Regions from separate parts of the Mesorhizobium sp. WSM4806 genome, predicted to be linked through region 4. Evidence: predicted binding sites of a transcription regulator. Region 4 holds the regulator's gene; each other region holds the start of a gene.
What was found. The regulator LexA, encoded in region 4, represses DNA repair genes until DNA is damaged. The targets are predictions, from matches to a motif close to TGTTCNNNNTGTGTTCNG.

Region 1 (7,642 bases), on a different contig from region 4:
CCGCCGGCGCAGCCGAAGCGCCTCGTCGAGGCCCAGCAGGCAATCCTCAAAATGTCGCGATTGGCAGATGACCGGGGAGGTTGTAAGGGCAAGCAGCCCATCCGATCCGCCGGAGATCCGCCATGCCTCTGAAAATCGCTGTCCAGATGGACCACATTTCCACCGTCTCGATTGCCGGCGACACGTCGTTTGCGCTGTCGCTGGAAGCGCAGCGGCGCAGCCACCAGCTGTTCCATTATACGCCCGACCGGCTGTCGCTGCGCGACGGCAAGGTGTTTGCCGGCGTCGAGGAAATGCAGGTCCGCGACGAGAAGGGCAATCATTATTCGCTCGGCGAGAAAGTGCGCACCGACCTGTCGGAGATGGACGTCGTCCTGCTCAGGCAGGACCCGCCGTTCGACATGAACTACATCACCACGACGCATATGCTCGAGCGCATCCATCCCAGGACGCTGGTGGTCAACGACCCGGCCTGGGTGCGCAACAGCCCGGAAAAGATCTTCGTCACCGAGTTTCCCGACCTGATGCCGGAAACGCTGATCACCAAGGACAGCCAGGAGGTTGCCGCCTTCCGCAAGGAGTTCGGCGACATCATCGTCAAGCCGCTCTACGGCAATGGCGGCGCCGGCATCTTCCACCTGCACGAGGCCGATCGCAACCTCGCCTCGCTGCTCGAAATGTTCGGCCAGGTGTTCCGCGAGCCCTACATCGTTCAGCGTTATCTGAAGGAGGTGCGAGCCGGCGACAAGCGCATCATCCTGATCGACGGCGAGCCGGTCGGCGCCATCAACCGGGTGCCGGCCGAGACTGATTCACGCTCCAACATGCATGTCGGCGGCCGCGCCGAAAAAACCGAACTAACGGAGCGCGAACGCGAGATCTGCGCCCGCATCGGCCCGTCGCTGAAGGAGCGCGGCTTTATCCTCGTCGGCATCGACGTGATCGGCGACTACATGACCGAGATCAACGTGACGTCGCCGACCGGCGTGCGCGAGGTGCAGCGTTTTGGTGGCGCCGATATCGCCAGCCTGTTCTGGGATGCGGTCGAGGACAAACGCAAGTAGCGTCCATGCTTGGCGGAACAGCGGGGTTCCGGTCCGTAGCCGATGCGATGCCATCAAGGCACAACGTTCGATTGTTCCCGTAATGTTCTTGCCTTTGCCCAAAATCTGTGGTTGTCTCAGATGACGCCGTTCGCGGCATGATCGCATGGGCTTCGGGCGAGCCCATGTCCGGGGGCAGAAAAATGGTTGCGCGGGTCCGCACGGTCGCTTTCCAGGGCATCGAGGCCGTGCCGGTCGACGTGCAGGTGATGATCGCGCCCGGCAAGGTCAACATGCACATCGTCGGCCTCGGCGACAAGGCGGTGGCCGAAAGCCGGGAGCGGGTGCAGGCGGCGCTGCACGCATCGGGCCTGTCGATGCCATCGAAGAAGGTCACCGTCAATCTGGCGCCCGCCGATCTGCCCAAGGAAGGCAGCCATTACGATTTGCCGATCGCGCTTGGCCTGATGGCGGCGCTTGGCGCCATTCCGGGCGACATGCTGGCCGGCTATGTCGTGCTTGGCGAACTGTCGCTCGACGGCACCATCGCCGCGGTGGCCGGCGCGCTGCCGGCGGCGATCGGCGCCAATGCCGAAGGCAAGGGCCTGATCTGCCCTTTCGCCTGCGGCCCGGAAGCGGCATGGGCCGGCAAGGATTTCGACATCCTGGCGCCGCGCAGCCTGATCGCCATCGCCAATCATTTTCGCGGCACGCAGGTGCTGTCGCGGCCGGAGGCCGGCATCCATGCCTCGGCGCGCGACCTGCCGGATCTTGCCGACATCAAGGGCCAGGAGACCGCCAAGCGGGCACTCGAAGTGGCGGCGGCCGGCGGCCATAACATGCTGATGATCGGTCCGCCAGGATCGGGAAAATCGATGCTGGCGCAGCGGCTGCCGTCGATCCTGCCGCCGCTGGCGCCGAGGGAATTGCTCGAAGTCTCGATGATCGCCTCGGTGGCCGGCGAGCTTGGCGAAGGCAAGCTGACCGACCGGCGGCCGTTCCGCGCGCCACACCATTCGGCCTCGATGGCGGCGCTGGTCGGCGGCGGCCTGCGCGTGCGGCCGGGCGAGGCCTCGCTGGCCCATCACGGCGTGCTGTTCCTCGACGAGTTTCCCGAATTCTCGCCGCAGGCGCTCGATGCGCTGCGCCAGCCGCTGGAGACCGGCGACTGCATGATCGCCCGCGCCAATCATCGCGTCACCTATCCGGCGCGCATCCAACTGGTCGCGGCGATGAACCCGTGCCGCTGCGGCATGGCTGGCGAGCCGGGCTATCGCTGCCTGCGCGGCGATCGTTGCCGCACCGACTATCAGGCGCGCATATCAGGCCCGCTGCTCGACCGCATCGATCTTCGGATCGAGGTGCCGGCGGTCTCGGCCAGCGATCTGATCCGGCCGGACCGGGCGGAGAAGAGTGCCAATGTGGCGCTGCGCGTGGCCCGCGCGCGGACAACCCAGCGCGAACGTTTCGAGCGGCTCGGCGCTACCTCCGTCACCACCAACGCGCACTGCTCACCCTCTGTTATCGAGGAGATCGCGATGCCGGATGCATCAGGCCTGTCGCTGCTCAGGGATGCCAGTGAAAAGCTCGGCTTTTCGGCGCGGGCCTATCACCGGGTGCTGAAGGTGGCGCGGACATTGGCTGATCTCGAGGCCAGCGAGACTGTCGGCCGCATCCATCTGGCCGAGGCGATTTCGTACCGCATGAGTTCGGAGCGAATGGCGCAGGCGGCGTGACGTTCCCCTCCCCCTTGAGGCAGGGTGACCGGCCCGGCCCGCAGGAGCTCGACAGTCTGACGCTACGCAGCCTGATCGCTATCGCCAGTCAATTCGGCGGCAGCTACTTAACCGGAATCATGAGATGTGCGTAGGGAGTGCCCGCCCACATCACATATGGCCTGGACGTGTCAGGTTTGGGGTCAGCCGGATAGCCCTGCATCATGTCCGTTGCGTTGACGATCATCACGTGCGGTCCAGTCTCCACCCAATTGTTGCCTTCCTCGGGCTTCGTCGCATAAGGATCGGTGTTGCTGCCATCGGTGCCGCCTGCCAGCATATACATGAAGCCGACCTTGCCCTTGGGCGGTTCCTTTTTTCCAATCCACGCCATCGCCCATTCCATCGCGTTGGCATCTCCACACATTGGATCCGGGCCAGGTGTGGCCGGGTTGTCCGGCATGCACCAGAAGCCGTTTGTGCCCTCGCGCAGTGTGCGCATTGCACCCTTCTCATCCATAGCGTGGATCGCAGCGCCGCTTGATACAGCGGGGGGTGCGGCGGATTCAGCGCTCTTGATCATCGCAGCGTCATCGGCGGCTGCGCCTTGCATCGCAACCAAACTGCCCGCCGCCACAAGGGCAGCGACCGTCAGAAGCCGTGTCATGGCCGTTCTCCGGTTTTGAGTTCTTGTGCATGATGTCGGACGCACGGCCTCCCAGAGCCGTTTGTCGGTGGTTGAATCGTAGCAGATCGCGTGCACCGGGACAACGACGTTTTAGCAATTGCTAATATCTGTCGGGTTATACTAGAACTCTGTGCGCGCTATCGAGGGTCTTTCCTTTGCCTTCAGCTCCAACCGCCGCGCGTGCAGCACCGGCTCGGTGTAGCCGTTGGGCTGGACCCGGCCCTTGAAGACGAGGTCGCAGGCGGCGAGGAAGGCAATCGACTTGTCGAAGTCAGGGGCCATCGGCCGGTAGAGCGGATCGCCTGCGTTCTGGCGGTCGACGACGCCGGCCATGCGCTTCATCGTCTCCATCACCTGGTCTGAGGTGCACACGCCGTGATGCAGCCAGTTGGCGATGTGCTGCGAGGAGATGCGCAGCGTCGCGCGGTCCTCCATCAGGCCTATGTCATTGATGTCAGGCACTTTCGAGCAGCCGACGCCCTGGTCGATCCAACGCACGACATAGCCCAGAATGCCTTGCGCGTTGTTGTCGAGCTCGTTCTGGACCTCCTCCGGCGACCAGTTCGGCCGCACCGCTACCGGCACCGACAAGATGTCGTCGAGCTTTGCCTTGGGGCGGCTCTTCAGCGCCGCCTGCACAGCGTCGACGTCGACCTTGTGGTAGTGGGTGGCGTGCAGCGTCGCCGCTGTCGGCGACGGCACCCAGGCGGTGTTGGCGCCGGCCCTGGGATGGGCGATCTTTTCCGCCAGCATCGCCGCCATCAGATCGGGCATCGCCCACATGCCCTTGCCGATCTGGGCGCGGCCGGCCAGCCCGCAGTCCAGCCCGGTGTCGACGTTCCAGGCTTCGTAGGCGGCAATCCAGACGGCCTGCTTCATGTCGCCCTTGCGGATCATCGGGCCGGCTTCCATCGAGGTGTGGATCTCGTCGCCGGTGCGGTCGAGGAAACCGGTGTTGATGAAGACGACGCGATCCTTGGCGGCGCGGATCGCCTCCTTGAGGTTGACGGTGGTGCGCCGCTCCTCGTCCATAATGCCCATCTTGATGGTGTTTTTCGCCATGCCGAGCAGCGCCTCGACACGGTCGAATATCTCGACGGCGAAGGCGACTTCCTCCGGCCCGTGCATCTTGGGCTTTACGACATACATCGAGCCCGCGCGGGAATTGGCGCGTCGTCCGTTCGGGCCGATATCGTGCAGCGCGATCAGCGCCGTCATCGCCGCATCCATTATGCCTTCCGGCACTTCGTTGCTGTCGCGATCTGTAATCGCCGGATTGGTCATGAGGTGGCCGACGTTGCGGATCAGCATCAGCGAGCGGCCAGGCAGGGACAGCGCGCCACCATCAGGCGCGGTGTACGACCGGTCGGGATTGAGTTTACGCGTAAACGTGCTGCCGGCCTTGGTAATCTCCTCGGCAAGGTCGCCCTTCATCAGGCCGAGCCAGTTGCGGTAGACCAAAACCTTGTCCTGCGCATCGACCGCCGCGACCGAATCCTCGCAGTCCTGGATGGTCGTCAGCGCCGATTCCAGCACGACATCGGCAATGCCGGCCGGATCGGTCTTGCCGATCTGGTTGCTGCGGTCGATCACAATCTCGATATGCAGGCCATTGCGGGTGAGCAGGACGGCTTCGGGATTATCGGCGTCGCCGCGATAGCCGGCAAACTGTTTGGGATCGGCGAGCGTGGTGGCGCCGGCGCCCTCGCTCAGCCGCAGCATGCCGTTGGCCACGGCAAGCCCGTTCACCCCTGCCCATTTGCCGGTCGTCAGCGGGACCGATTCGTCGAGAAAACCCTTCGCCCAGGCAATGACCCTGGCGCCGCGCACGGGATTGAACCTGGCGCCCCTCTCGGCGCCGTCGGTCTCGGGAATGGCGTCGGTGCCGTAGAGCGCATCATAGAGCGAGCCCCAGCGCGCATTGGCGGCATTCAGCGCGTAACGCGCGTTCATCACCGGCACTACCAATTGCGGCCCTGCAACCACCGAGATCTCGGGGTCGACATTGTCCGTCGCGACGGAGAAGGCCGGCCCTTCCGGCGCGAGATAGCCGATTTCCCTCAGGAAATCCTTGTAGGCTTCCATGTCGGCGGGCGCGCGATTGTCGCGATACCAGTGGTCGATCTGGCCCTGCAGCGCGTCGCGTTTTGCGAGCAGAGCCCGGTTCCTCGGCGCCAAATCATGCACAATGGCCGAGAAGCCGGTCCAGAAGGCGTCGGCTGCAATGCCGGTGGCCCGCAGCGCCTCGTTCACGACGAAATCATAAAGCTCGCGGGCAATCCGCAATCCGGCGATTTCGACGCGATCGGTCATCGGGGCTTCTCCAGACGAAGGGCTTTGGCCGGGCCTTTGACATGTCAGGGTGGCAGGGTCAATTCAGCTTAGGGTGAAGGTAGGGCATTTTCGCCGCCGGCCAAAGCCGCCAATCTCCCCTTTTGGGGGAGATTGCGCTCTCCCTCAAACCGCGATCCTTGGCCTGCCCGACGCCACCGCCACCACATGCGCCTCGATAAACATGCGCTGGCCCTCGACGGTCGAGACGCGGAATTCGCTGGCGATCTCGATTTCGGCGCTGTCGGTGCCGGCGTCCCTGGCCCGCCCGGCGGCAATGGCGCGGACATCGGTTTCCGCTGCCGCGATCGCCGCCGCCTCGTCATTGAAGTCGCGCACGCTTTCGCCTGAGGCGACGCGAAACAGCCCTTCCTGGGGCTGGCTGACGCGCGCCTCCGCCGAAACCCTGACCTGGCCGACGACGGCGCCGAGCGCATTGGCGACATCGGTATCTTTGGGCACCACGCAGTCATGGCCGACCAGCGGTGGCAGCCCGGCATAATGCAGCGGCGCCGAGGCGCCGAGGCCGATGACCGGGCGGTCGAGCGCGACGCTCAGCCGTGCGATGCCGGGATGGGAATCGACGGCGCGCTGCACCAGCGCGTGCGCCACGGTCGCCGCGCCATCCAGCCCGTCCTCGGCAAAGGCGGTTTCGAGGATGACTTCCGCCGACAGCCGGGTCAGCGTGGTCAGCACCCGTTCCGAGATCGCCTCCGGCGTGGCGGCGATCGCCTGTCCGCGGCCGTCGCGCTTGCGGGCGAACAGCTCGGCGCCGAGCCGAGCCGTGGCGGCATCCCAGTTGGCCTGCTTGCCCAGCACATGGGCGGCGTCCGACGGCGTGAAGCCGGCGACATGCACCAGCCCGCGCGACACCAACCGGTTCAAGGTGGCGTTCTGGGCGTTTGATGTCAAAAGCCTGTCGACGGCGAGAGGCGTCGAGCCGATCAGCTCATAAAGCTTGGCCTCGGCGCCGGTCAGGCCGGCAGCCAGCCGCTCCGGCACGCCGGTCCTGACCGCCAGCCGGCCATCCATGCGGCTGGGGTTGGCCGCGCGGATCTGGCGTTCCAGTTCGACGGTCACCGCTTCGCCATGCATCATGCCGGCCAGCGCCAGCGGCACCAGGCGGCGCGGCCCGAGCAGGATTCTTGGGTTGAGCGCGCCGTCCTCCAGCGTCACTTCGGAATCGCCGCCGAGCCCAAAGGTGCGCATGGCGACCGCCTCGACCATGGTGCGGAAGCCGCCGACGGTGGCGCCTTCCGGGTCAAGCCTGGGACGGCCCTGGTCGAGCACGGCCACGTCGGTGGTGGTGCCGCCAATGTCGGAGACGACTGCATTGTCGAGGCCGGTCATGTGGCGAGCGCCGACAAGGCTGGCGGCCGGGCCTGAAAGAATCGTCTCGATCGGCCGCTGGCGGGCGAAGGCGGCGGAAACCAGCGCGCCGTCGCCGCGCACCACCATCAGCGGGGCGGCGATGCCGCGCGCGGCAAGAAAGCTCTCGGTCGCCGCCACCAGCCGGTCGATCATCGAGATCAGCCTGGCGTTGAGCAGCGTCGTCAGCGCCCGGCGCGGGCCGCCGAGCTTGGCCGAAAGCTCGTGGCTGGCGGTGACCGGCAGGCCTGTTATGCCGCGGATCAGGTTCCGCGCGCTTAGCTCATGCGCCGGGTTGCGAGTGGCGAAATAGGCGCAGACGGCAAAGCCGGACACCGAGGCGCCGAGTTCCGGCAGCGCTGCCTCCAGCCCGGACAGATCGAGTTTTGCCGCATTGCCATGGACATCGTGGCCGCCCGGGCAGAACACCACAGGGTCGGTGCCGAGCGCGGCCTTCAGCCCGTCGCGGGCAAGGTCGCCCTCGGAAAAGCCGATCA
Region 2 (7,642 bases), on a different contig from region 4:
CGAGAGTATGGCGGAGAACTCGTCCGCGAACCCTTCCATGCGCACGGCGATCTTGCTCGCGTCCGACGACAGCTTGTTGTAGGCGATGACGGCGGGAATAGCCGCCAGCAGGCCAATTGCCGTGGCCAGCAGCGCCTCGGCAATGCCGGGTGCGACCACCGACAGGCTGGTGTTCTTCGATGCCGCGATCGCCTGGAACGAGGTCATGATGCCGATCACGGTGCCGAACAGGCCGATGAACGGCGCCGCCGAGCCAGTGGTGGCGAGAAAGCCAAGCCGTCCTTCCAGTTTTTCCATTTCGCGGGTCAGCGCCAGGTCCATCGCCTTGTCGATGCGGGTCTGCAGGCCAAGCGGCGATTTCGCCCCCTTCTCGAAGCTCTTCTTCCATTCGCGCATGGCGGCGACGAAGATGGCGCCCATGCCTGACGTCTTGCGGTCGGCGAGCGTGCGATAGAGCTCTTCCAGCGACTGCCCGGACCAGAACACCTGTTCGAAGCGATTGAGCGCGAGCCGCATGCGGCCATAGGCGACGAGCTTGTCGACGATGATCGCCCAGGTCCAGATCGAGGCGCAGAGCAGCCCGATCATGACCAGCTTGACCACCCAGCCGGCCTGCGTGAACAGCGCCCAAATCGACAAATGCGCGCCCGGTTCGGCGAGTGCGATATTTTCCATGGTTACGTCCTTAAGAATTTCCGGGCACGGCTGGCGGCTGGCCCATAGGCATCCCTTATAATCCGTTCGCGCAAAGCTTGCGGAATAACCCCAAAATGCACCGTAGGCGGCCTTTTCAGGGCAAATCTTGGTGAAAGGAAGGCGCTGGATTCCTCCAATCTTCACCACTCTCTTCATGAACTGTTATGGTTAAGGATGGGTTAGGACGCACAGCGCGGCGCATTGCCGCGCCTTGGGCGAGCCGCCTGGCATTGTCAGCGGATCATTGGGATCGGTAACTTGCCGATTTGAACTATCGATTTGTCTTGGGCATGAAGGTTGCGATCCATTCCTTCGGAAAGCGCCTTGGCCGGCCGTTCTCGCCGATGATCGCCGCCTCGACCCGCGCCTCGACCAGCACCTCGCCGCCGCGCTTCAGCTGCTGCGCCATAAAGATGCGGGCGCCCGAAATGTCCTCGGTGCGCGTCTCGATGGTCAAGACATCGTCCATGCGGGCGGAGCCGCGAAAGTCGATTTCCATGCGCCGCACCACCCAGATTATTCTTTCGCCATGCTTGCCGTCGGCAAGCTCGGTGTGGTGGACGCCGGCAAGCCTGAGATAATCGGAACGGCCGCGCTCGAAGAATTCGAGATAGCGCGCGTGATAGACGACACCGGAGAAATCGGTGTCGGCATAATAGACCCGCGCCATCAGCCGGTGGCCGAATTCGGTCAGCGCGCCGGAAAGCCCGGCGCAGAGCGCCGCCGATTCACCATGATCGTCCATCGCGCTTTCCTTTTTTGGCCTGACCGGGCACCTAAAGCGCGACGCGCTTCAGGTAGTGTTTCCGGGCGCGTCGTTGTCCAAAAGCCGCTACACAGTTTTGGGCGACACGCATTAACTTGGCGCATGAACCCGATGGCACTGTTGACGGCGATGATCAAGACCTTGATGGCGGCGCTGCTTGTGCTGGCCGCGCTGGTGCCGCCGGGCCAGGCGGCGAGCTTTATGATGAAGCGCGGCCTCAATCTCGACCAATGGACGACATGGCCGGGCGAGGACAAATGGGGCGACCGGCAAGCAATCCTGCCCTATCCGGAATGGCGCAAATTCCTCAACGACGACGACCTCAAGGCGCTGAAGAGCGCCGGCTTCGATTTCCTGCGCATGCCGGTCGATCCGTCGCCGTTCCTGTCCGGCGAGACGCTGGCGCTGCGCGACGAGCTCTATGCCAGCGTGCTGGCCTCGGTGCGCATGATCAATCGCGCCGGCTTGAAGGTGATCGTCGACTTGCATCTGATCCCCAGCGGCAGCAGCCGCAAGATCGGCATGGGCGAGGTGATGGACGATCCACAAATGTTCGACGCCTATGTCGAAATGGTGCGCAAGATGGCGCGCACGCTGGCCGATGAGGATCCGCGCCAAGTCGCTTTCGAGCCGATGAACGAGCCGGTCACCGACTGCGACGCCGACGGCACCGGCCTGTGGCCGGAGCGCCAGCAGAAACTGTTCGCGGCGGCGCGTTCGTCAGCCACCAGGCTCACCCTGATCCTGACCGGCGCCTGCTATTCCAATGCGGCATCGCTGGCAAAGATCGATCCGAAGGCGATCCCCGACGCCAACATCATCTGGACCTTTCACTCCTACGACCCGTTCCTGCTGACCCATCAGGGCGCGACCTGGGCCGGCGACTTCATCCCCTATGTCACCGGCCTGCCCTATCCGCTCAGCGCCGTCCCACGCGCCCAACTGGATGCTGCGCTCGATACGATCCGCGCGAGGATCAAGGCAGAGGCGCCATGGGCGCGCCAGAGCGGCCTGCTTGCCTATCTCGACGAGCAGGTGGCCGGCCTGGATACGGATCAGAAACTGCGCGAGACGATAGAGGCGCCGTTCACCAGGGTCGAGGCCTGGGCAAAGGCCAACGGGATCAAACCGGAGAACATCACGCTCGGCGAATTCGGCATGATCCGCCAGGAATACGGCAATGCCTACGTGATGCCGGCCGAATACCGTGCCGCTTATGTCAGGGACATGATCGCGCGCGCCGAAGCCCATGGCTTCGCATGGTCGATCTGGAGCTATGGCGGCGCCTTCGGCATCATCGACGCTTTTGATGGCGACAAGGCCGAGCCGGATGTGATGGATGCGATCAGGTTACTTCACTGAAGCGCCGAACCCAATTCGATCGAAAGAATCTCTGGACGCATCCCGAAACGCACCGGCAGGATGCTAAAACCGAGACCTCCAGAGACGATCAGGTTGCCGTTCTCCTCCACGACATGACCATAGGCAAACCGGTTGCCGAAGCGGGATGGCACGACCGGAGAATAGCCGAGCAACCGCACCTGTCCGCCATGGGTATGGCCCGAAAGGGTCAACGATACCCGTGGCGGGACCTTCGGGAAAATGTCCGGCTCATGTGCAAGCAGGATAACGGGAGCCTTGTCGCTTACCTTTGCCAGCGTGCCGTGCAGGTCGTCCAGTCCTGTGAACCTGCTGCGGCCCCAGGCCTTGCCCGGCCGCAGCGCAAGTTGGTCGGCAAGTCCGGCGACCCAGAAGCCATACCCGTCTTTTTCCAGGCGCACCACATCGTTTTCCAGGACCGGTATGCCGGCGCTCTCGAGCGCCCGGCGCGCCACCGTCGGCCCCAACCCGGCCTTCTGCGCGGAAAGGTCCTCCCACCAGTCGTGATTGCCAAGGATTGACCACACCCCGAGCGGCGCCTTCAGGCCTGACAAGGCCGGCGCCCATTCGGAGGAAGCCACCCAGTCCGTAACCAGGCGTGTGCCGGCTGCATAGTCGCCAAGCAGGACAATCAGATCCGGCTGCAGGCTGTTCGCCCGTTCGGCAAGCGACCTGATCCGCTCCGGCGTCATCCATGGCCGACAGACATGAATATCGGCGAGAGCGACGACGCGAAGGTGCAATCCTGCAGGCCAGTTTGGCGGGGTCAGTGAATAGCGCTTTACATGCGTCAGCAGCAGCGGCTCGAGGCCAACCGCATAAGCACTGAGCGACACGGCGGATAGGAAGGAACCGCCGATGAGGCGCAGGAAGCCGCGTCTGGTGATCATCGCTCAACCCCATCGTTCGTGGAACCGACGGTCCCACAGCGAAGCGTTAGAGCCCGCAAATGCGCCGGCAAGCTGACCAGGATTAGGAGATTTTGCGCAGCAAAGAAGGCCGCAACGCCGCGCCGACGCTACTCTTCCTGGAATAGGCTGATCTGCTGCTGCGCCAGGTCCTTCGGCGCATCGAGGCCGAGATGCCGCCAGGCATTGGCGGTCAGCACGCGGCCGCGCGGTGTGCGCTGAATAAAACCCTGTTGGATCAGATAGGGCTCGATGATGTCCTCGATGGCGTCGCGCGGCTCGGAAAGCCCTGCCGCGATGGTCTCGATGCCGACCGGCCCGCCGCCAAAATTCCGCGCGATCATCGAGAGATAGCGGCGGTCGAGCGCGTCGAGGCCGAGCGCATCGACCTCGAGCCGCGTCAGCGCCTCGTCGGCGATCTGGCGGTCGACGTGACCGTCGCCGGCGACGGAGGCAAAATCACGCACGCGGCGCAACAGCCGGCCGGCGATGCGCGGCGTGCCGCGCGCGCGCCGAGCGATCTCAAGCGCGCCATCGTCGCCGAGCGGCATGGCAAGGATGCGGGCGCCGCGGCGCACGACCTGCTCCAGTTCCTCGACCGAGTAGAAATTGAGGCGGACCGGAATGCCGAAACGGTCGCGCAGCGGATTGGTCAAAAGGCCGAGCCGGGTGGTGGCGGCGACCAGTGTGAAGCGGGCAAGATCGATCTTGACCGAACGCGCCGCCGGCCCTTCGCCGATGATCAGGTCGAGCTGGAAATCCTCCATCGCCGGATAGAGGATTTCCTCGACCGCCGGGTTGAGCCGGTGGATCTCGTCGATGAACAGCACGTCGCGGTCTTCGAGATTGGTGAGCAGTGCTGCTAGATCGCCGGCCTTGGCGATGACCGGACCGGAGGTCGAGCGGAAATTGACGCCGAGCTCGCGTGCCATGATCTGCGCCAGCGTCGTCTTGCCGAGGCCGGGCGGCCCGACGAACAGCACATGGTCGAGCGCCTCGCTGCGGCCCTTGGCGGCCTCGATAAACACTTTGAGATTGGCCCGCACCGCCGCCTGGCCGACGAAATCGCCGAGCGTCTGCGGCCGCAAGGTCTGCTCGGCATCTTCGCCGCGCTTGTCGGGAGCAATGAGGCGTGGCGAAAGGCTCATGCCGCCTTCCTTGCACAGGGCAGAGAACGGGACAAGCGCAGACTCACCGCGCCAGTTCCTTCAGTCCGAAGCGGATCAGCTTCGACGCATCCGCGTCCTCGCCGGCGCTTTTCAGCGCCGCCGCCACCGCATTGGCGGCGGTATCGCGTGAATAGCCGAGATTGACCAGCGCTGAGACGGCGTCGGTGATTGGCGCCGGCGCGACGCCTTCGCCAAGCTCCTGCTTCAGGCCGATGGTGCCGGAGGCAGCGCCGGCAAAGGCCGGCGCCTTGTTCTTCAGTTCGGTGACGATGCGCTCGGCCACCTTCTTGCCGACACCGGGCGCGCGGCTGACCATGGCAATATCCCGCAATGCGATGGCATTGGCGAGATCGGCCGGCGCCAGCGTCGACAGGATGGCCAGCGCGACCTTGGCGCCAACGCCCTGCACATTGTTCATCAACAGCCGGAACCATTCACGCTCCAGCACCGACTGGAAACCGTACAGCCGCAGCATGTCTTCGCGGACATAGGTCTCGATAAACAGCACCACCGCCTCGCCGGGGGCCGGCAAGGCGGCCAGCGTGCGCGTCGAGCAGTGGGCGACATAGCCTACGCCATGCACGTCGATAGTGCAGAAATCCTCGTCGACCTCGTCCAGCGTGCCTTTTAGCTTGCCGATCATGTGTGGTCCCTCATGCCAGCGCCGCCAACCTATAGACAACACTCTGCCGGTGATGCGCGTGGCAGATGGCAATGGCCAGCGCGTCGGCGGCATCGTCGGTGTCGAACGTCGCCTTCGGCATCAGCACCTTGACCATCATGTGGATCTGCTTCTTGTCGCCATGACCGACGCCGATCACCGCCTTCTTGACGGCGTTGGGCGCATATTCGGCAACGACCAGGCCGGCCAGCGCCGGCACCAGCATGGCGATGCCGCGCGCCTGGCCGAGCTTCAGCGTCGCGGCCGCATCCTTGTTGACGAAGGTCTGCTCAACCGCTGCTTCGTGCGGCATGGCGGCATGCAGGATCTCGGCAAGTCCGTCATGCAACTGGCAAAGCCGTGTCGCCAGCGTCGCCTTGTCGTCGGAACGCACGGTGCCGGAGGCGACGAAGCGCAGCGAGTTGCCGAGGCTTTCGACGATGCCCCAACCGGTGCGCCTCAGCCCCGGATCGATGCCGATGATGCGAATCGTTTCCCCCATCCGCCAAGTTTACCCGTGGCGGACAGCGATGCCAGCGAAATGTGAACAAACCAGAAACGGTTCCGCTGCGTCCCACAGGCTGTTTGAGAATTCGCTCTGACGAGACAGACGGCGTGGTCTGCGAGAACCGAAGCGGAGCGGACATTTGGGTCCGTGAGCCGCGCGTAGATCCCCTCGCTTCAATTCCGATGTCGTAGCGCATCGACGATGACTTTGAACGCGCGAAGATTTTGACGACGGCTCGGATAGTAGAGGAAATAGCCTTCAAAAAACGGCGACCAATCGTCCAGGAGCTGAACCAGCTTGCCACGTGCGATGTGCTGCTCGACGATGATCTCCGGGACGTAGGCGACGCCGTATCCACTGGCCGCGGCATCAATCGTGGCATAAGTATTATTGAAGGTCAGTTGACCGTTGACTCGAACGCGGAGCGCCTGCCCATCCTTCTCGAACTCCCAGGCGTAAAGGCCGCCGGCGCTTTCATGACGCATGTTGATACAGAGATGCCGAATCAGTTCTTGCGGGTGCTCGGGCACACCATGCGCGGCGAGATAGGCAGGCGAAGCAATGGCGACCAGACGCCAGTCGGGACCGATGCGCACCGCGATCATATCCTTCTCAACGCTCTCTCCAATCCGGACGCCGGCGTCGAAGCCTTCCTCAACGATGTTGCGGAAGGTGCTGTCCAGGATCAGTTCGACGCTGATATCGGGATAGGCGACAAGCACCGGCTTGAGCTTGGGCCAGACCACGCTTTCGAGTGCATGGTCGGACAGGGTCAGCCTGATCGAGCCTGACGGCTTGTCGTGGAGCGCCGTCAGCGCCGCGATCTCGTCGTCGATTTCGGCGATGCGCGGCGCAATTGTCTGCAGCAGCCGTTCGCCCGCGATCGTCGTTGCGACGTTGCGCGTGGTGCGGGTCAGCAGGCGGATGCCCATGCGCGCTTCGAGCTGCTTGATTGTATGGCTGAGCGTCGATTGCGCCGGAAGGCGGCGGTCGCTTCGGGAACGAGGCGGTTGGCGATCTTTGCTACTACGCCCCTTGGGGCAATCATGCGATGTTTCATGGTCCCTATCGGTGGTCGCGCGGCCTGATCCGGCTCGGGCGTCTCGACCAGGGGCCAGCGCCGCTTCTGGTGCGCGGAGAGCATCCGATGCGCGTCGAAGTTCTTCCTGAGCCCGGAAGGCTACCGCACAATGGATGAACGCCGCCTCCCGCGCTCCACTTTATTGCAAGGGTCAAATTTGAGCTTCCGCATTCATGTTTTGTCGAGCGTATCTCTTAGAGTCGCTTAAACCTTCTGCGCCGTAAGTTTTAGCCGTGCTGAATCGCCGTCAGCGCCGATGACGACGAAATAGGAGAACGCAATGACTCGAAATCACGTTGAACGTCTTGGAGAGTTCAGGGAAATCCTGGTCGCGACTCGACGCGAAGGAGTCCGTAACGTGCACCATACCCGCGACGCAATGCGGGCAAGCGGCTTTCAGATCGGGGACAGCGACGGCTCCAGCTACGGAGCCAAGCTAAAGGAACTCCAAGAGGAAATCGAGGCAGTCGATC
Region 3 (7,642 bases), on a different contig from region 4:
GCACATAGTTATATGCGTTCTGCTGCGAAGCTTCGGTCCAGCTCGATCGATCACTGGTATATCGCTTTGCCGCATACTGGCCGGTCGTGGACGGAGGTCGATCGCCGCGTAGCGGAAAACCAGCCGGGCAAATTGGAGATTAGATCGCTTGGCTACCCGTTTCGGGGGAGGGCAACGGAATCCCAAAGTCTCTTTCTCTATTTGCCGCGTGATTTGTTCGCCGATGCGGCGGCAACCCTGGACGCAAAGAATAATTCAATTCTGTCCGGCAACTTTGCCAACCTTTTGCTCGACTACCTCAAGAACATCGAAGCAAGACTGCGCAGTCTCACGGTTGACGATCTGCCCCGCATCGTGCACGCAACACGCAGCATGATCATTGCCTGCCTCTCGCCCCCGGCGGAACATGCCGCGGCCACCGAACAATTGGTGAGTGTCGCGCTGATGGAGCGAGCCCGTCGATACGTCCACAACAATCTGGATGCGGCTCATCTGACGCCGGATTCAATGTGCCGGGCGCTCGGCGTCTCGCGCTCTCGTCTGTATCAGTTGTTCGAACCGAGCGGTGGTGTTCTCCACTACATACAAAGTCGCCGACTTCTGGCAGCCCATGTTGCGCTTAGCAATCCGGCGGACAGCCGGCGCATTGTTAATATTGCCGAAGCCGTCGGGTTTAGTTCAGCGGCTAATTTCAGCCGAGCTTTTAGCAAGGAATTCGGCTACAGCCCCCGCGAAGTCCGAAGCTCCGTGGTGTTACCGCGCCCCGCCCACTCTGTTTCGCATACCGGACACGAGGAGGCCTCTTCCTTTGAACATTGGCTCAAAGCGCTCGGAAGCTGAGTACAGGATCGGGAAGCTCATGGACCAGAATATTTTCGTGTCGCGTCCACCGCGCCATCAATTATAGCCAATTCCCAATTTATCGACCAACTGTTCATCGATGTCGCCGCGCATCACAGCGGAGCATACATTGCAACTACGCAGCATAAGACACTTGTTGAGACCGCGAGTCGTATGTTTGCCAAGTCAAGAAACAAAGAGATAGAGCGGTTCTGCGGTTCCTTGAAATGACGAACCGCTCTAGCCCGGATTATCTCACCAGCAAAGGGCTGCGTAGGCTGGCGGCGATCCCGGACAGCAATTAGCCGGTCGGGAACGGTGCAAGAGCGCCGCGCCGGGCAAGATATGTACGCCGGGATAAGTATTAGGATGCAAAGCTAACGACAGATCGGCTTCGTGCGTAGATGCTTGCAATGCTTGGCGGGGGCTCGGCGGCTTGGCGGGGGCTCGGCACAGGTGGCAGGCATCATGTTGGGGAGATGTCGTGTTGCCTGTGCCGATAGCCGCCGCTGCGCGGTCAAAGGTGGCGTCATTGAGTAAGCGTGCCAAGGTCGTTGGCGGCCGGCTGGAGTTTCTTCCGCCGCAGATCCCGACTCGGGTCGAGCGGCCGCCTGAAGGTGAGGGCTGGGTCCACGAGGCCAATCTCGACGGCTATCGAACCCAGATCATCATCGATAATGGCGGTGTGCGTCTTTACAACAAGAACGGCCGCGACTGGACCACGAAATACTGGCCCATCGCACTAGCCGTCGATCTGCCATGCCGGACTGCCATTCTCGACGGCGAAGTCATTGTTCCCGGCGAGCAGAGCGCTTTCGATTGCCCTGCGCTGGAAGCGGCGATCTGGAACGAGCCGAGCCGGCTGGTGTTCGTCGCGTTCGATATCCTCCATCTCGACGGCCACGATCTAGGCTCCTTGCCGCTGCTGCAGCGCAAGCAGGCGCTGTGGCAACTGATTGAGCCTGGCCTCGGCAAGATCCAATACAGTGAGCATTTCGAGGGCAGCGCGCTGGCGCTCTTCCGCACCGTCGAGAAGATCGGGCTCAATGGAATTATCTCGAAGCGCGCCGACAGCCGCTACAGGAGCGGACTGTCGAGCACATGGCTGAAGGCCAAAAAATTTGAAGAAGCCGACTCCCGAGTTGGGGGTCGTTTATGAGCCAGGCACGGCTCCAATGCCCTGATCGCTGCTCACGGGCGTCCTCACCGATTTGAGGCCTACGCGGGCGGACGCGACGCGCATACCAATCTGGCGGAACAAATCATGATCATTCTCATTGTGGTGATCATCAAGGGAGATTGATCATGGGTGACCGGCACAACCCAAAAATCGAGGCACCGGCAAATGTCGAAAAGGACCCGGAAGATTGGATCAGCGGAGATGATCCCATGACCCCCGCACAAGCCTCCTATTTGAAAACTTTAGCCGAACAGGCCGACGACCCTGACGCCTATGCTGACGGCCTCAGCAAGGCGGAAGCCTCTAAACGCATCGATGCACTCCGGGAGAAGTTAGGCCTGTAGTGCCCGCTCGTGGCTGTTGGCCTCCGGCGACGGGGCCGTTCCATCGAACCCGACAGCGGCTCTGTCCAGTTTGTTACCGTGGTCTGACCCCGGGGATGAGTTGCATTGCGTTCTGCAACCGCTCGCTGGATAGTCCTGGCGATGTTGCAGACCTTGATGACTCATTGGCCCCAGGTCCTCGCGATCATTTCGGTGGTGATGGCGGCCATCGGCATCGTCCACGCCATAATGACGAAGGAAGACGTCCGCGCCGCCACAGGTTGGGTCGGCGTGATGTTCCTGTCGCCATTCCTCGGCGCGATCATCTACGCCGTTGCCGGCATAAACCGCATTCGTCGTGCAACGATCAGCGCCATGCGGCCCCCTTCCAGCGAGGCGGCTTCCGCAAAACATGAGCGCAACTTTGCCGCCGAGGAATTGATTGCCGAGCGGTACGGCCAACGCTTCACCGGCCTGAAGACATTGGGCGACAGGGTGGCCCGGCGTGCCCTGACCTCGGGAAACGCGATTGCGATATTGGAGACAGGTGACGAGGCCTATGCCGCAATGTGCCGAGCGATTGATGGCGCTCAACGCGCTATCCTGCTCGAGACCTACATCTTCGACAATGACGATGTCGGGCGGCTTTTCGTGGAATCTCTCGCCGGAGCCGTCCAGCGGGGTGTCAGCGTTCGCGTGCTGATCGATGCCGTCGGGGCGCGTTACTCCGTCCCCAGCATTCTTGGGCGCCTGCGAGAGGCAGGAATCACAGCAGACCTCTTCAACGGCAACATTGGCATGGGCCTGCGTCTTCCCTACGCCAACCTCAGAACGCACCGGAAGATCCTGGTCGTCGACGGCACGATTGCGTTCACCGGAGGGATGAACATCCGAAAGGGATTCTCAGCCGAGTTCGCCGGCTCCTCCAGCGCGAGGGACACGCATTTTCAGGTCACCGGGCCGGTCGTTGCCGACCTTTTTTCGGTTGCCGCCGAAGATTGGCGCTTCGTGAGCGGCGAGCTCCTGAAAGGCGACACCTGGCAAGTGGCCGCGCTTCCCGCGGCTCCCGGTCAACCAATGCTGGCGCGGGCGGTTGCATCCGGGCCGGATGCCAGCATCGAAACGAACCACAACTTGCTGATCGGGGCATTTTCCGTCGCCCGCAAATCGATCCGCATCATGTCGCCCTATTTCCTGCCGGATCGGGAACTGATCAGCGCGCTGACGACCGCAGCCAGGCGAGGCGTCGAGATCGACATCGTGGTACCGGCGACGAACAATCTTTTCCTTATTGACCGGGCGATGACGGCGCAATTCGATCAGGTCCTGAAGCACTATTGCCGCGTATGGCGCACGCAGGGCTCGTTCGATCATTCGAAGCTGCTGTCGGTCGATGGGGTTTGGGCTTTTATAGGATCCTCCAATCTTGACGCCCGGTCCCTGCGGCTGAATTTTGAGATTGATGTAGAGGTTCTTGATGCAGGCTTTGCCGCGGAGATTGAAGCGCGGATCGGATCGGCAATCGCCTCCGCCACGTCTGTAACGATCGAAACCTTGAGAGCCCGGCCATTCATCGTCCGCCTGTTCGACCGAGTGTTGTGGCTGGGATCGCCCTACCTTTAGAGGCTTTCTCGTTCTGCCCGCGGCAATTCGGGCGACGCAGCCATCGCTCCTTTCGAGCGCCGCATCTCGTCAGGGCAGGAAGCAGCGATTGCACATCCTGTTTGAGTGAGACAAAGCTAAGTCTTGAAGGTGGTGAGGACGAGCAGCAGACTCATGCAAAGAACTGGACATAGCTTTCCTGCAAGTGTGCTCAAATCCATTCGCGACAGAAAAAAGCAGAAGGCGAAGGCTGCGCCGTCCGAAGGGGCACGCCCCGCGGGGACTCTGGTCGCATCTTACAACGTTCACAAATGCGTGGGCGTCGACAGAAAGTTCGATCCCGAACGAATCGGTCGCGTCATCCGGGAAATCGGCCCGGATGTCATTGCGTTGCAGGAAGCGGACAATCGCTTTGGAGATCGTGCCGGCCTTCTGGATCTGCTGCGTCTCGAATTGGAAACAGGCCTGGTGCCGGTGCCGGTGTCCGGAAACGGCAAAGGACACGGCTGGCACGGCAACGTTCTGCTTTTCAAACGTGGCATCGTTCGCAATGTCCATCAGATAAAGCTCCCGGGGCTGGAGCCGCGCGGAGCCCTGGTTGCCGAAATCGATCTGGACGAGAAACGAACTCTGCGCATTATCGCAGCCCATCTCGGCTTGCTGCGCCGATCGCGCTCCGAACAGGCCCGTGTCGTGCTCGAAATCATGAACAGACCGGACGAAAAGCCAACACTGCTGCTCGGCGATTTGAACGAATGGCGACTCGGAAACCGTTCCGCGCTGAATACGCTGCACACGACTTTCGGTCCCGCGCCACCGGCGGTCCCCACCTTTCCATCGAGTCTGCCGCTGCTGTCGCTCGACCGGATCATGGCAAACCGACACGGAATGATCTCCTCCGTCGAAGCCCATGACACGCCGCTTTCGCGGGTCGCCTCCGATCATCTGCCGCTTATAGGATTCGTTCGCCTGTGATGTAGCTGCCCAGCCCCATGAATGGAGATCGGTTCAAAGGGAAGCTCTAGCCGGACTGGCGGAGCGGGGCGGCCCAGCGGCTTTGGTTGCGGAGGAGGTCGCTGGGCCTGGCGAGCCTTCGGGGGCGTGTTCCACTTGGCTGATGAATACGTGCTGCAGATCGACGAAGCTCGACATCCAGGCGCTGATTGACAGGCTCGGCCGTGACCACGGCTCGATGCATGACGACCTGGTCGGGCTATTTGTTTGCTCAAATTGCAAGGCTGCCGGCCGTGACCGCCGGCAGGTTGAGAGCGTCCTCGGTTGCGGGCTCCAGCGGCACGCCGTCAATTCGCACGGGGCGGGCGGTTTGCTCCAGTCCGGAAATTCCGATTTGGAGGCCGCCATTGCACAGCTGCCCTGCGACATGCGAGTTTGTCAACCAAATGGCTCATCATGGGAGTCTCGTCATGTCCATTCGCCGGATTGCGTTGACCTCGGCAGCGGTCACGCTTGCCTTCACAACCCTCGCCCAGGCCAGGCCGGACACCCGCGCCATGACCTGCCAACAGACGCAGGCGCTAATCCAGAGCCATGGCTCGGCGGTGCTGACCACCGGCCCGAACACCTATGCCCTCTACGTCCGCCGGTACAGCAATGCGTGCGACTGGTCGGAAATCCCAGCGGTAGGGTTTGTGCCGACGCTCGATGGCCAGTGCTTGGTTCATCGATGCAGAGAGCCGCTCTACACTCCTCCCGGCTGACGGTGACGAGCATAGCTATTCTGCTGCGCCTTTCGGCAGGTAGCCCTTTTCCCGCAGATACGTGGTCAGGATCTTCTTGACCACGATGACACAGACCGCATGTACTCGTGTCGGCCTCGCCTGGCAAAGCCGATCATCACGAAACCAATGGAGCTCCATCCAGTGCGAACCGCAACGATGGTCATTGCCAATCCCGCAACGACGCAAAGCATCACGGCTACTTGGAGCAGCCAACTCCCAAAGAACTCAGGAGTCATGTTCCCCTCCCACCGCGGGTAAGCAAATGATCTCCCCAAGCCGTACTCAGCATCGCGCGGCAGGGCAGAGCGTCAAGCCTGATCGCGTAAGCTACCCCGGCAGCAAGCCGGCCCGCTCAAAGATCCGGGTGGCGCCGTCGGCGGTGATGAACGCCGCGACGGTCGGGCCTTCTTTGCCAGGAAACTCGATTTGAACAAAGCCAGCCTGACCTTCCGTAGTCGAGAGGCCATATTGCGGGTGCCCATGCACGAAAAAATCGCTGGCAGCGAACCGGACATCGAACATCGCCAGTAGCGTGTCTGCTTCAGGAACGTCCACGAGTTCGACGGCAACGTCGATATCAGCGGGCTTAACGACATCCTTTGACCGGCGCCGACCAGACCGCCGGGAGCCGAAAATCCAGGCTCGGCCTATTCTCTGTTGAGATCTAAGGAAAGCCAGTAGTCCTTCGAACTCCAAGTCTGTCAAATGCAGATCGAAGGCTCCCGTGTTCCTGGGCGGTAGGTCGTAGCTCACTTCGCTTCGCCGGCCTCATGTGGCGGGCCCTTCTCTACTGGAAGAAGTAACTCTGGCAAATCGATGAATTACTTAGATAAATCAACGGCAGATGGCGGAGGGAGAGGACCTGAAATCCAACCTTCTCCGCGGATCCGCGATCACCTTCGTAGTCGGGGTGTTCGGCTGATGCTGTTCAGTCGACGTGTTCAATCTGTGGACCTGGGTCCACCGGCGGAGCCGGCGCGCAATCCTCCCCCTTGCATTCCTCGACAGGGTTATCGGCTGGTGGAAGGCAGTTTTGGCCCTCGCAATGAACTGCCGGCTCTGGCGCTTCAACATGGTTAGGTGGTACAAGCTGATCCTCAGCGCGAACGGCCGGCATTGCTGCGCTGATCATGCCCGTGCACAAAATCGCAATCCCAAGCAATTTCATTTTCGCCTCCGTGCCTGGCAGCGAGCTGTACCCTACACTTTCAGCTGCGGCTGCATCCTCTCACCCGCGAACGACGTTAACACTGGGTTTCAGTGGCCGGAAGGACGGGCCGGATGACCAGCCTGTCACATGTTGAACGCAGGCCTGATAGGCGGCTGCGGTCGATGTCGTGGGGTCGGGCGCCTCGATGTCGGCGAGGGACGCTTGGATTGGCCGGATCGGCCTAATCGGGGCCGTAGGTGTGGTTGTTCAATCAGGTGTACTTCATCTTACTCCCTATCCAAGGAAATTTGATGGCCGCAGGCCCCGCTTTCCGGAAAGCTAAACTGGGAGCGGATTTTTCCAATGTTTTCCCCGGTGTGGGAATTCCCACAGCCGAGCCTGGTCCGACTGGCATATCCTTGTTTGCAACATCCAGGCCCGCCGGCTCGTGTTCAAGCAGGCGAAGGGAAAGGGAACGGTCATGAAATTCTTGGCTCCCTTCACAAAACTTGCTGCGGCGTTTCGCAAATTCGCCGCGCGGCGCTACCGGCCGGAGCTTTATTATATGCGTGGCCCGGGGCCAGCCACCGCCCGCCGTGCGGGCACGCACGCCGAGCGAAAGGCTCTGTTATCGGCAACGGACCAGTTGAGCCGTTTACCCGATGGCGTCCTTGGCGACATCGGCATCTCTCGTGACGAAATCATGTGCGCTTTGCGAAGCCGCGCCACCCGCCCTGCGGAGGCCTTTGCCCACGCCCGCTCTCCCCGAAGAGAGAATGACGCCATTCCGGGCGAGAGTCCAGAAGCT
Region 4 (7,642 bases):
GCGCGCAGCGCCGTGACATTGCCGGCTTTGCGCAAGGATTTTCTGTTCGAGCCCTATCAGGTGTTCGAGGCCCGTGCGTGGGGCGCGGACGCCATCCTGATCATCATGGCGAGCGTCGATGACGCCGTAGCCAGGGAACTCGAAACGACGGCTTTCGAGCTCGGCATGGACGCGCTGGTCGAGGTGCATGACGAGGCCGAGACGGAACGCGCGCTGAAACTGTCGTCGCGGCTGATCGGCATCAACAACCGCAATCTCCGGACATTCGAAACCAGCATCGAGACATCGGAGCGGCTCGCGGCGATGGTGCCGGCCGACCGGCTGCTGGTCAGCGAGAGCGGTATTTTCTCGCACCAGGACTGCCGCAGGCTGGAACGGAGCGACATTGGCACTTTCCTCGTCGGCGAGAGCCTGATGCGGCAACTGGACGTGGCCACTGCGACGCACCTGCTTTTGACGGGCAAGGCGCCCGCCAATGCATCTGCCCGAAAGTCGGAATCGCTTTTCGGAGAGCATGATGCATAGATACAAAGCGTTAGAGCGTGCTTTGTGCGTCCAAACGGACGGACGTCGCTCCAGGGTGACCTGACGATGTCGGCCGCCCTCACCCATCTTGGCGCGGAAGGCGAAGCCAATATGGTCGATGTCGGCGACAAGGCGGAGACGACGCGCACGGCGATCGCCGAAGGTCTTGTCTCGATGCGGCCCGAAACGCTGAAAATGATTCTGGACGGCGATGCCAGGAAAGGCGACGTGCTGGGCACGGCGCGCATCGCCGGCATCATGGCGGCCAAGAGGACGCATGAGCTGATCCCGCTCTGCCACCCGCTGCTGTTGACCAAGATATCGGTAGATATCGAACCGGACGCGAAGCTGCCCGGTCTGAAGGTCACGGCGCTGGCCCGCGTCACCGGCAAGACCGGCGTCGAGATGGAAGCGCTGACTGCCGTCTCGGTCGCCTGCCTGACCATCTATGATATGGCCAAGGCGGTCGACCGCGGCATGGCGATCTCCAACATCAGGCTGATGGAAAAGACCGGCGGCAAATCCGGCGACTACAAGGCGGACGCCCAGGGGGCAGGCCGATAATGGCGCTGCTTGCGGTCGCCCAGGCGCTCGAGCACCTGCTTGAGGACGCTGCGCCCTTGCAGGCTGAAAGCGTCGCCCTGATGGACGCCGCCGACCGCGTGCTGGCGGAGCCGCTCATCGCGCTCCGCACCCAGCCGCCATTCAACGCGTCGGCCATGGACGGCTATGCCGTGCGGGCCGACGATGTCGCCTCCGTGCCCGCGAGACTTTCGGTGATCGGCATGGCGCCGGCCGGACGCGGCTTTGCCGGGACAGTCGGCCCGGCGCAGGCCGTGCGCATCTTCACCGGCGCGCCGCTTCCCGCTGGCGCCGACACCATCGTCATCCAGGAGAATGTCCGCGACCTCGGCGGCGGCATCGTCGAAGTGACCGCGCCGACGGTTGAAGGCCGCAACATCCGCCGCCTCGGGCTCGATTTCTCGCAGGGCGACGCGCTGCTGGAGAAAGGCCGCCTGCTTGATCCGGCGGCATTGTCGCTGGCGGCATCGGCCAACCACCAACAGGTCAGCGTGGTGAAACGGCCGCTGGTCGCCATCATCGCCACCGGCGACGAATTGCTGCCGCCGGGCAGCGACCTTGGCCCCGACCAGATCATCTCCTCCAATGCCTATGGCGTCGCCGCCGCGGCCCGCTCGGTCGGCGCCTGCGCACTCGATCTCGGCATCGCCCCCGACCGCAAGGAGGCGATCGCCGCGCTGGTGAAAAAAGCCGTCGCCGCAGGCGCGGACGTCATCGTTACGCTGGGCGGCGCCTCGGTCGGCGACCACGACCTCGTCCATGACGTGCTGACCGGTGAAGGCATGGCGCTCGATTTCTGGAAAATCGCCATGCGGCCCGGCAAGCCACTGATGTTCGGGCGGCTGGGCGACATCCGCTGCATCGGCCTGCCCGGCAATCCGGTGGCCAGCCTGGTCTGCACGCAGCTCTTTCTGAAGCCGCTGCTGGCGCGGCTCGGCGGCCGCGCTTTCCGCCAGGACATGCGTCAGGCGCGGCTTGGCGCCGCCATGCCGGCCAACGATCTCAGACAGGACTATGTACGCGCGGTGGTGAAGGAAGAAGCCGGCACGCTTGAGGCAACGCCGTTCAGTATCCAGGATTCCTCGATGCTCAGAATGCTGGCCGACGCCAACGGACTGGTCGTGCGCGAGCCATTCGCTCCCGCGGCCGCAGCGGGCGCCGCCTGCAGCGTGCTGATGCTACGCTGAACAAAGCGTCAACACATTCATTAAACTTTAAATGGTTGCGGAACACAACTGGAACAGATAGTGTTTGTTCTGGGTTTGTTTTTCTGATTCTGTTGGGGGTCGCGATGCTGACACGCAAACAACATGAACTGCTGATGTTCATCCACGAGCGGCTGAAGGAAAGCGGCATTCCGCCCTCGTTCGACGAGATGAAGGAAGCGCTCGACCTCGCCTCCAAATCGGGGATCCACCGGCTGATCACGGCGCTGGAGGAACGCGGTTTCATTCGCCGCCTGCCCAACCGCGCCCGCGCGCTGGAGGTGCTGCGCCTGCCCGATTCGATCGCGCCGGGCCTCAATGCGGCGCGCAAATTCTCGCCGAGCGTCATTCAAGGCAGCCTTGGGCAAGGCGGCCTTGGACAGGGCGGCCTCGGACGGCAGATCAAGCCGGCGCCTTCGCGCATGCGTGCGGCCGGCAATGACGACGACGTCGTTGCCACCGTCTCCATACCGGTGATGGGCCGCATCGCTGCCGGTGTGCCGATCGACGCCATCCAGCACCAGACGCATTCGATCTCGGTGCCACCGGACATGATCACCGGCGGCACGCACTACGCGCTGGAGGTCAAGGGTGATTCGATGATCGAGGCCGGCATCTTCGACGGCGACACGGTCATCATCCGCAACGCCGACACCGCCCAGCCTGGCGAGATCATTGTCGCTCTGGTCGACGAGGAGGAAGCGACGCTGAAGCGATTCCGCCGCAAAGGTGCCTCGATCGCACTGGAAGCCGCCAATCCGGCCTACGAGACGCGCATCTTCGGGCCGGACCGGGTCAAGGTGCAGGGCAAGCTCGTCGGACTGATCCGGCGTTACTGAACGGCAGGCTTCTTGGGTTTCTCGGCCCTGAGGTATGGCGGCAGGCCCCTCGCCTCGCGCGAAAACCGCCGCTGCTCATGCCAGGGCCTGTATGGCTGTCTGACGGCAAAACGGATTTCTGCGCGCGTCGTCGCCGATAGCGGATCGAAGAAGACGGCGGCACTGCCCATGCGAGCGAGCTGCCGTTTGGTGACGACGAGAACCAGCGGGTTGCGGCAGGGTTTGTAATAGGCTGTGGCATCGTCGATGACGATCAAATCCGCAAAGGCACAGGCCGGCCGCGCGGTTTTGCGGTTGTCGGCGAGCGCAATGAGCGCGCCGGACGGATGCCGGGCCAAGCACAGGCCGGCAGTGCAGGTGAAAGGCGCTCCCGGCGGCAGGTCGGCCGGGTCGGCGATGTCGAACCGCACATCTCCTTTTTCGAATGTCTCCGGCTCGACGATCGTTGTTGAAACCAGCGCATGTTTCCAGTTGTCGGTGGTGAATTCGTTCGAACGCATCCGGTTGACGGCAAGTTCGCCGCCGCCGATCGGCAGCGCCACCAGATGCGCATCCTCCGAGATCAGCACGTCGGGGGTGCGCGTCTCGGAAATCGTCAGCAGGCCGGCGAGCGCAAAGGGAAGTGCCGCAAGCCGCAGCCATGTCGTCGCCATCGTGGCGATGACCAGGGCGACCGTCACCAGCAGAACCGATTGCAACGAAATCAGGCCGACTGCATCGACCGGCGAACGCTCCGAGATCCATCCCGAAATTGCAATCATCGCCGTCAGGCCCTTGCCCATCATGTAGAGGAAAGGGCCGTCGAGGCCGAAAGGCATTGCCAAGGCGCTGAGGACGGCCAGGAACATGACGATCGTGACGATCGGCATGACGGCCAGATTGGCGAACAGGCTGAGCGGCGAGACGCGCTGGAAGTGCCAGATGGCGAAGAGCGCGGTGGCGCTGCCGGCAATGATGGACGTCATTGCGATGGTGCCTGCCCCGGCGACGAGCTTGCGCGTGACGAAAGCGACCGGTGACCGTCGCTGTCGCGGCGCCTTGGCCTTGTCGGCACGATAGTCGGACCAACCGGCATAGGCGCCCACGAGAGCCGCAGTCGCGGCGAACGACATCTGGAAGCTTGCGCCGACCACCTCGTGCGGCGACACGACGATAACGGCGATGGCCGAAATCGCCAGGTTGCGCATGGTGAGTGCCGCCCGGTCGAACAGCACGGCGACAAGCATTACCGCCAGCATGATGAAGCTGCGTTCAGCCGCGACCACGATACCGGAAAAGATCAGATAGGCAGCGATGGAGACGAGTGCGGCAGCAGCCGCATATTTCTTGACCGGCCGGCGCGACGAAAAGTCGGGAAACAGCGCAAAGGCGCCGCGCAGCAATCCCATGACGGTGCCGGCGACAAGCGCCATGTGCAGGCCGGAAATGGAGATGATGTGGTAGATGCCGGTGCGCCGCATCGATTCGTTTATCTCTTCGGGGATGCCGGCACGCACGCCGACGATCAGCGCAGCGGCAATCTCCCCCTCGGCACCACCGATGCTGTCCCTGATATGGTCGGCGATGGTTTCGCGCGCCTTCTCGATCGACGAAGAAAGGCGTGCGGTTAACGGTGCATCTTCGGAGACGACGATCTTTGGACTGCCGAGGAAAAAGCCACTGGCACCGATACCGGCGAAATAGCTGTCAAAGGAAAAGTCAAAGCTGTCCGGTCTGACCGGGCCAGTCGGAGGCAGAAGCCTCACATAGCCGGTTGCCACCGAGCCTGCGGTCATCTCAGCGGGAATCTTGCGTGCCGACACCCTGACACGTTCGGGTGCATAACGCAGTGTCGGCCGGGCGGTCGACATCACATCGATGGTCAGCCTGATCCGGCCGTTCGCCATTTGGTCGAGCCTGACGACACGGCCGGTCAGCCGGGTCTGGATTTCCGAACCGAGCATCTTCGTTCCGGCGCGCCAGGTTTCAACCTTGGCGGCGAGCACACCAAGCGCGCACAGCAACGCTGCCATGAAGCACAGGTGCGTTTTGCGGCGTGAGCGCGTGACGGCCGCACACAATGCCGTAAGGACCACGACGGCGATGGGCTGGGCAAAGTCCGGTTCGACGGCAAGCGAAAAATAGACGATCACCCCGCATGCCAGGAAAACCGGCACCAGCAGGAAGGCGACGCCCCGGTCGAGTTCCAGGCCGGCTGCCGCGGCCACGCTGTTGCGGACACCGGATGGTGAAAGATGGCTGAGCTGTCGGCGAAAACGAATGACAGGGCCGGGTGCTGAAGCCGGTATCGGCGCCGGGCGATCCGGCGAAAGAGGTTGGATGCTCAGCGGCGACGCAGGCAGCGAAACGGGTAGCGACTCAGTGTGAGGAACGTCGGCAAACAGCGATCGTTCGCTGACGCTTGCGGTCGCGCCCTCGCTGTCGTCCACGCCGCGGCCTGGTCCAGCCATAGGGTTCGCCCCTTGCGCCCTCGACCTCCTATGCTACATGAACGCGCGACGCGCGAAAGTCCGCGCACCACATCCGTTTTCTGCGCTTGCCCAGGAGTTCCATGTCCGACAAGGTCGTCACCCGTTTTGCCCCTTCGCCCACCGGATTCCTGCATATTGGCGGGGCGCGCACGGCGCTGTTCAATTGGCTGTATGCGAAACACACTGGCGGCAAGATGCTGCTGCGCATCGAGGACACCGATCGCGAGCGTTCGACCGATGCGGCAACCGCTGCCATCCTCGATGGGCTCTCCTGGCTCGGCCTCACCTGGGACGGCGAACCGGTATCCCAGTTCGAGCGCGCGCCGCGCCACCGCGCGGTTGCCGAGGAGCTGGTGCGCCTCGGCAAAGCCTATTACTGCTATGCGACGCCGGCCGAGCTGGAGGCGATGCGCGAGAGTGCGCGGGCCAAGGGCTTGCCTCCCCGCTATGACGGCCGCTGGCGCGACCGCGACCCGTCAGAGGCACCGGTTGGCGCCAGGGGCGCGATCCGCATCAAGGCGCCGGCCGAAGGCGAGACGGTGGTACATGACCGCGTGCAGGGCGGAGTCCGCTTCCCCAACAAGGACCTCGACGATTTCATCATCCTGCGCTCGGACGGCAACCCGACCTATATGCATGCCGTCGTCGTCGACGACCACGACATGGGCATCACCCACATCATCCGCGGCGACGACCATCTGACCAATGCCGCCCGCCAAATGGTGATCTATCGAGCCTTGGGCTGGGAGGTGCCGTCAATGGCGCATATCCCGCTGATCCATGGCGCCGACGGCGCCAAGCTGTCGAAGCGGCACGGCGCCCTCGGCGTTGAAGCCTATCGCGCCATGGGCTATCTGCCCGAGGCACTGCTCAACTACCTGGCGCGGCTCGGCTGGAGCCACGGCGACGACGAGGTCATATCGATCACCGACATGATTGCGTGGTTCGACATCGGCGATGTCAACAAGGGGGCCGCCCGCTTCGACTTCGCCAAGCTCGAGGCGCTGAACGGCGTGCATATGCGGCGCATGAACGAGCCCGAATTGCTCGATATCTTCATCAACACCTTGCCCTATCTCGAAGGCGGCCCGGCGATCGCAGCGCGCCTCGACGACACACGCAAGGCGCAGTTGCTGGCCGCCCTGCCCGGCTTGAAGGAGCGCGCCAAGACGCTGGTCGAGCTGGTCGACGGTGCCGCCTTCCTGTTTGCCGAGCGGCCGCTGCCGATCGACGAGAAGGCGGCGGCGCTGCTCGGCGGCGAGGCGCGCGAGATCCTGCGGGGCGCCCATGCGGCGCTGAAGGCGATTTCAGGGGATTGGACGGCCGCAGCGGCGGAAGCGGCGATCCGCGAATATGCGCTCGCCGGCGGCCATAAGCTTGGCGCAGTGGCCCAACCTTTGCGCGCCGCGCTAACCGGCAAAAGCACCTCGCCCGGCGTGTTCGACGTGCTTGCCGTGCTTGGCCGCGAGGAAAGCCTGGCGCGCGTCGCGGATCAAATCGATTAGCAAAACTGGCCCAAGAAGATTGGCATTGAAAGGTGGGTTTCGCAGTGCAACATTAGGTCTTGGCCCAATTTGGCACGCAATCCAATTGCGGGCGCAAACGCGCGAACTCCGATACTTTCGACGTTTTGCGTTGCAGAAATTTTGCCTTTGCCGACATGAGAAAACAAAAAGGAGTTTGCAATGTCCGAAGCTGCGACAAAAATGGAATTTGGCGGCAAAACCCACGCGTCGACCGCGAAACTTGAATTCGGCGGCAAAACTCACGAACTCAAGGTGCGAAGCGGCTCGGTCGGACCTGACGTCATCGATATCGGCGCGCTTTACAGCACCACCGGGGCCTTCACCTACGATCCCGGCTTCACCTCGACGGCAAGTTGCGAGTCGGAAATCACCTTCATCGATGGCGATGCCGGCATCCTTTTGCATCGCGGTTATCCGATCGACCAGTTGGCCGAGCACGGCGACTTCCTCGAAGTCTGTTATCTCCTGCTCTACGGCGAACTGCCGACCAAGGC

Region 1: AC0L2M_RS10150 (YifB family Mg chelatase-like AAA ATPase) is a predicted target of LexA. The motif match lies at 1,137-1,154, and genes of this name have one in related genera.
Region 2: ruvC (crossover junction endodeoxyribonuclease RuvC) is a predicted target of LexA. The motif match lies at 6,124-6,141, and genes of this name have one in related genera.
Region 3: AC0L2M_RS28785 (DUF3072 domain-containing protein) is a predicted target of LexA. The motif match lies at 2,094-2,111, and genes of this name have one in related genera.

What each region holds. Positions count from the first base shown of each region.
Region 1 is NZ_JBVVQZ010000005.1:133,197-140,838, reverse strand. Features, by position in the region: gene gshB (glutathione synthase) at 123-1,064, shown strand; gene AC0L2M_RS10150 (YifB family Mg chelatase-like AAA ATPase) at 1,247-2,779, shown strand; gene AC0L2M_RS10145 (hypothetical protein) at 2,883-3,425, opposite strand; gene AC0L2M_RS10140 (malate synthase G) at 3,567-5,759, opposite strand; gene AC0L2M_RS10135 (hydantoinase/oxoprolinase N-terminal domain-containing protein) at 5,904-7,642, opposite strand, start outside.
Region 2 is NZ_JBVVQZ010000013.1:132,388-140,029, forward strand. Features, by position in the region: gene tolQ (protein TolQ) at 1-675, opposite strand, end outside; gene ybgC (tol-pal system-associated acyl-CoA thioesterase) at 968-1,441, opposite strand; gene AC0L2M_RS20495 (glycoside hydrolase family 5 protein) at 1,574-2,824, shown strand; gene AC0L2M_RS20500 (metallophosphoesterase) at 2,818-3,732, opposite strand; gene ruvB (Holliday junction branch migration DNA helicase RuvB) at 3,861-4,898, opposite strand; gene ruvA (Holliday junction branch migration protein RuvA) at 4,942-5,562, opposite strand; gene ruvC (crossover junction endodeoxyribonuclease RuvC) at 5,573-6,082, opposite strand; partial or broken gene AC0L2M_RS20520 (LysR family transcriptional regulator) at 6,262-7,065, opposite strand; partial or broken gene AC0L2M_RS20525 (cyclophilin-like fold protein) at 7,059-7,286, shown strand; gene AC0L2M_RS20530 (hypothetical protein) at 7,450-7,642, shown strand, end outside.
Region 3 is NZ_JBVVQZ010000023.1:8,888-16,529, reverse strand. Features, by position in the region: gene AC0L2M_RS28795 (helix-turn-helix domain-containing protein) at 1-840, shown strand, start outside; gene AC0L2M_RS28790 (ATP-dependent DNA ligase) at 1,373-1,999, shown strand; gene AC0L2M_RS28785 (DUF3072 domain-containing protein) at 2,146-2,364, shown strand; gene AC0L2M_RS28780 (phospholipase D-like domain-containing protein) at 2,506-3,966, shown strand; gene AC0L2M_RS28775 (endonuclease/exonuclease/phosphatase family protein) at 4,120-4,920, shown strand; gene AC0L2M_RS28770 (hypothetical protein) at 5,370-5,663, shown strand; gene AC0L2M_RS28765 (hypothetical protein) at 6,012-6,437, opposite strand; gene AC0L2M_RS28760 (DUF1127 domain-containing protein) at 7,316-7,642, shown strand, end outside.
Region 4 is NZ_JBVVQZ010000041.1:1,068-8,709, reverse strand. Features, by position in the region: gene trpC (indole-3-glycerol phosphate synthase TrpC) at 1-525, shown strand, start outside; gene moaC (cyclic pyranopterin monophosphate synthase MoaC) at 592-1,089, shown strand; gene AC0L2M_RS33940 (molybdopterin molybdotransferase MoeA) at 1,089-2,294, shown strand; gene lexA (transcriptional repressor LexA) at 2,399-3,151, shown strand; gene AC0L2M_RS33930 (ComEC/Rec2 family competence protein) at 3,145-5,601, opposite strand; gene gltX (glutamate--tRNA ligase) at 5,703-7,127, shown strand; gene gltA (citrate synthase) at 7,308-7,642, shown strand, end outside.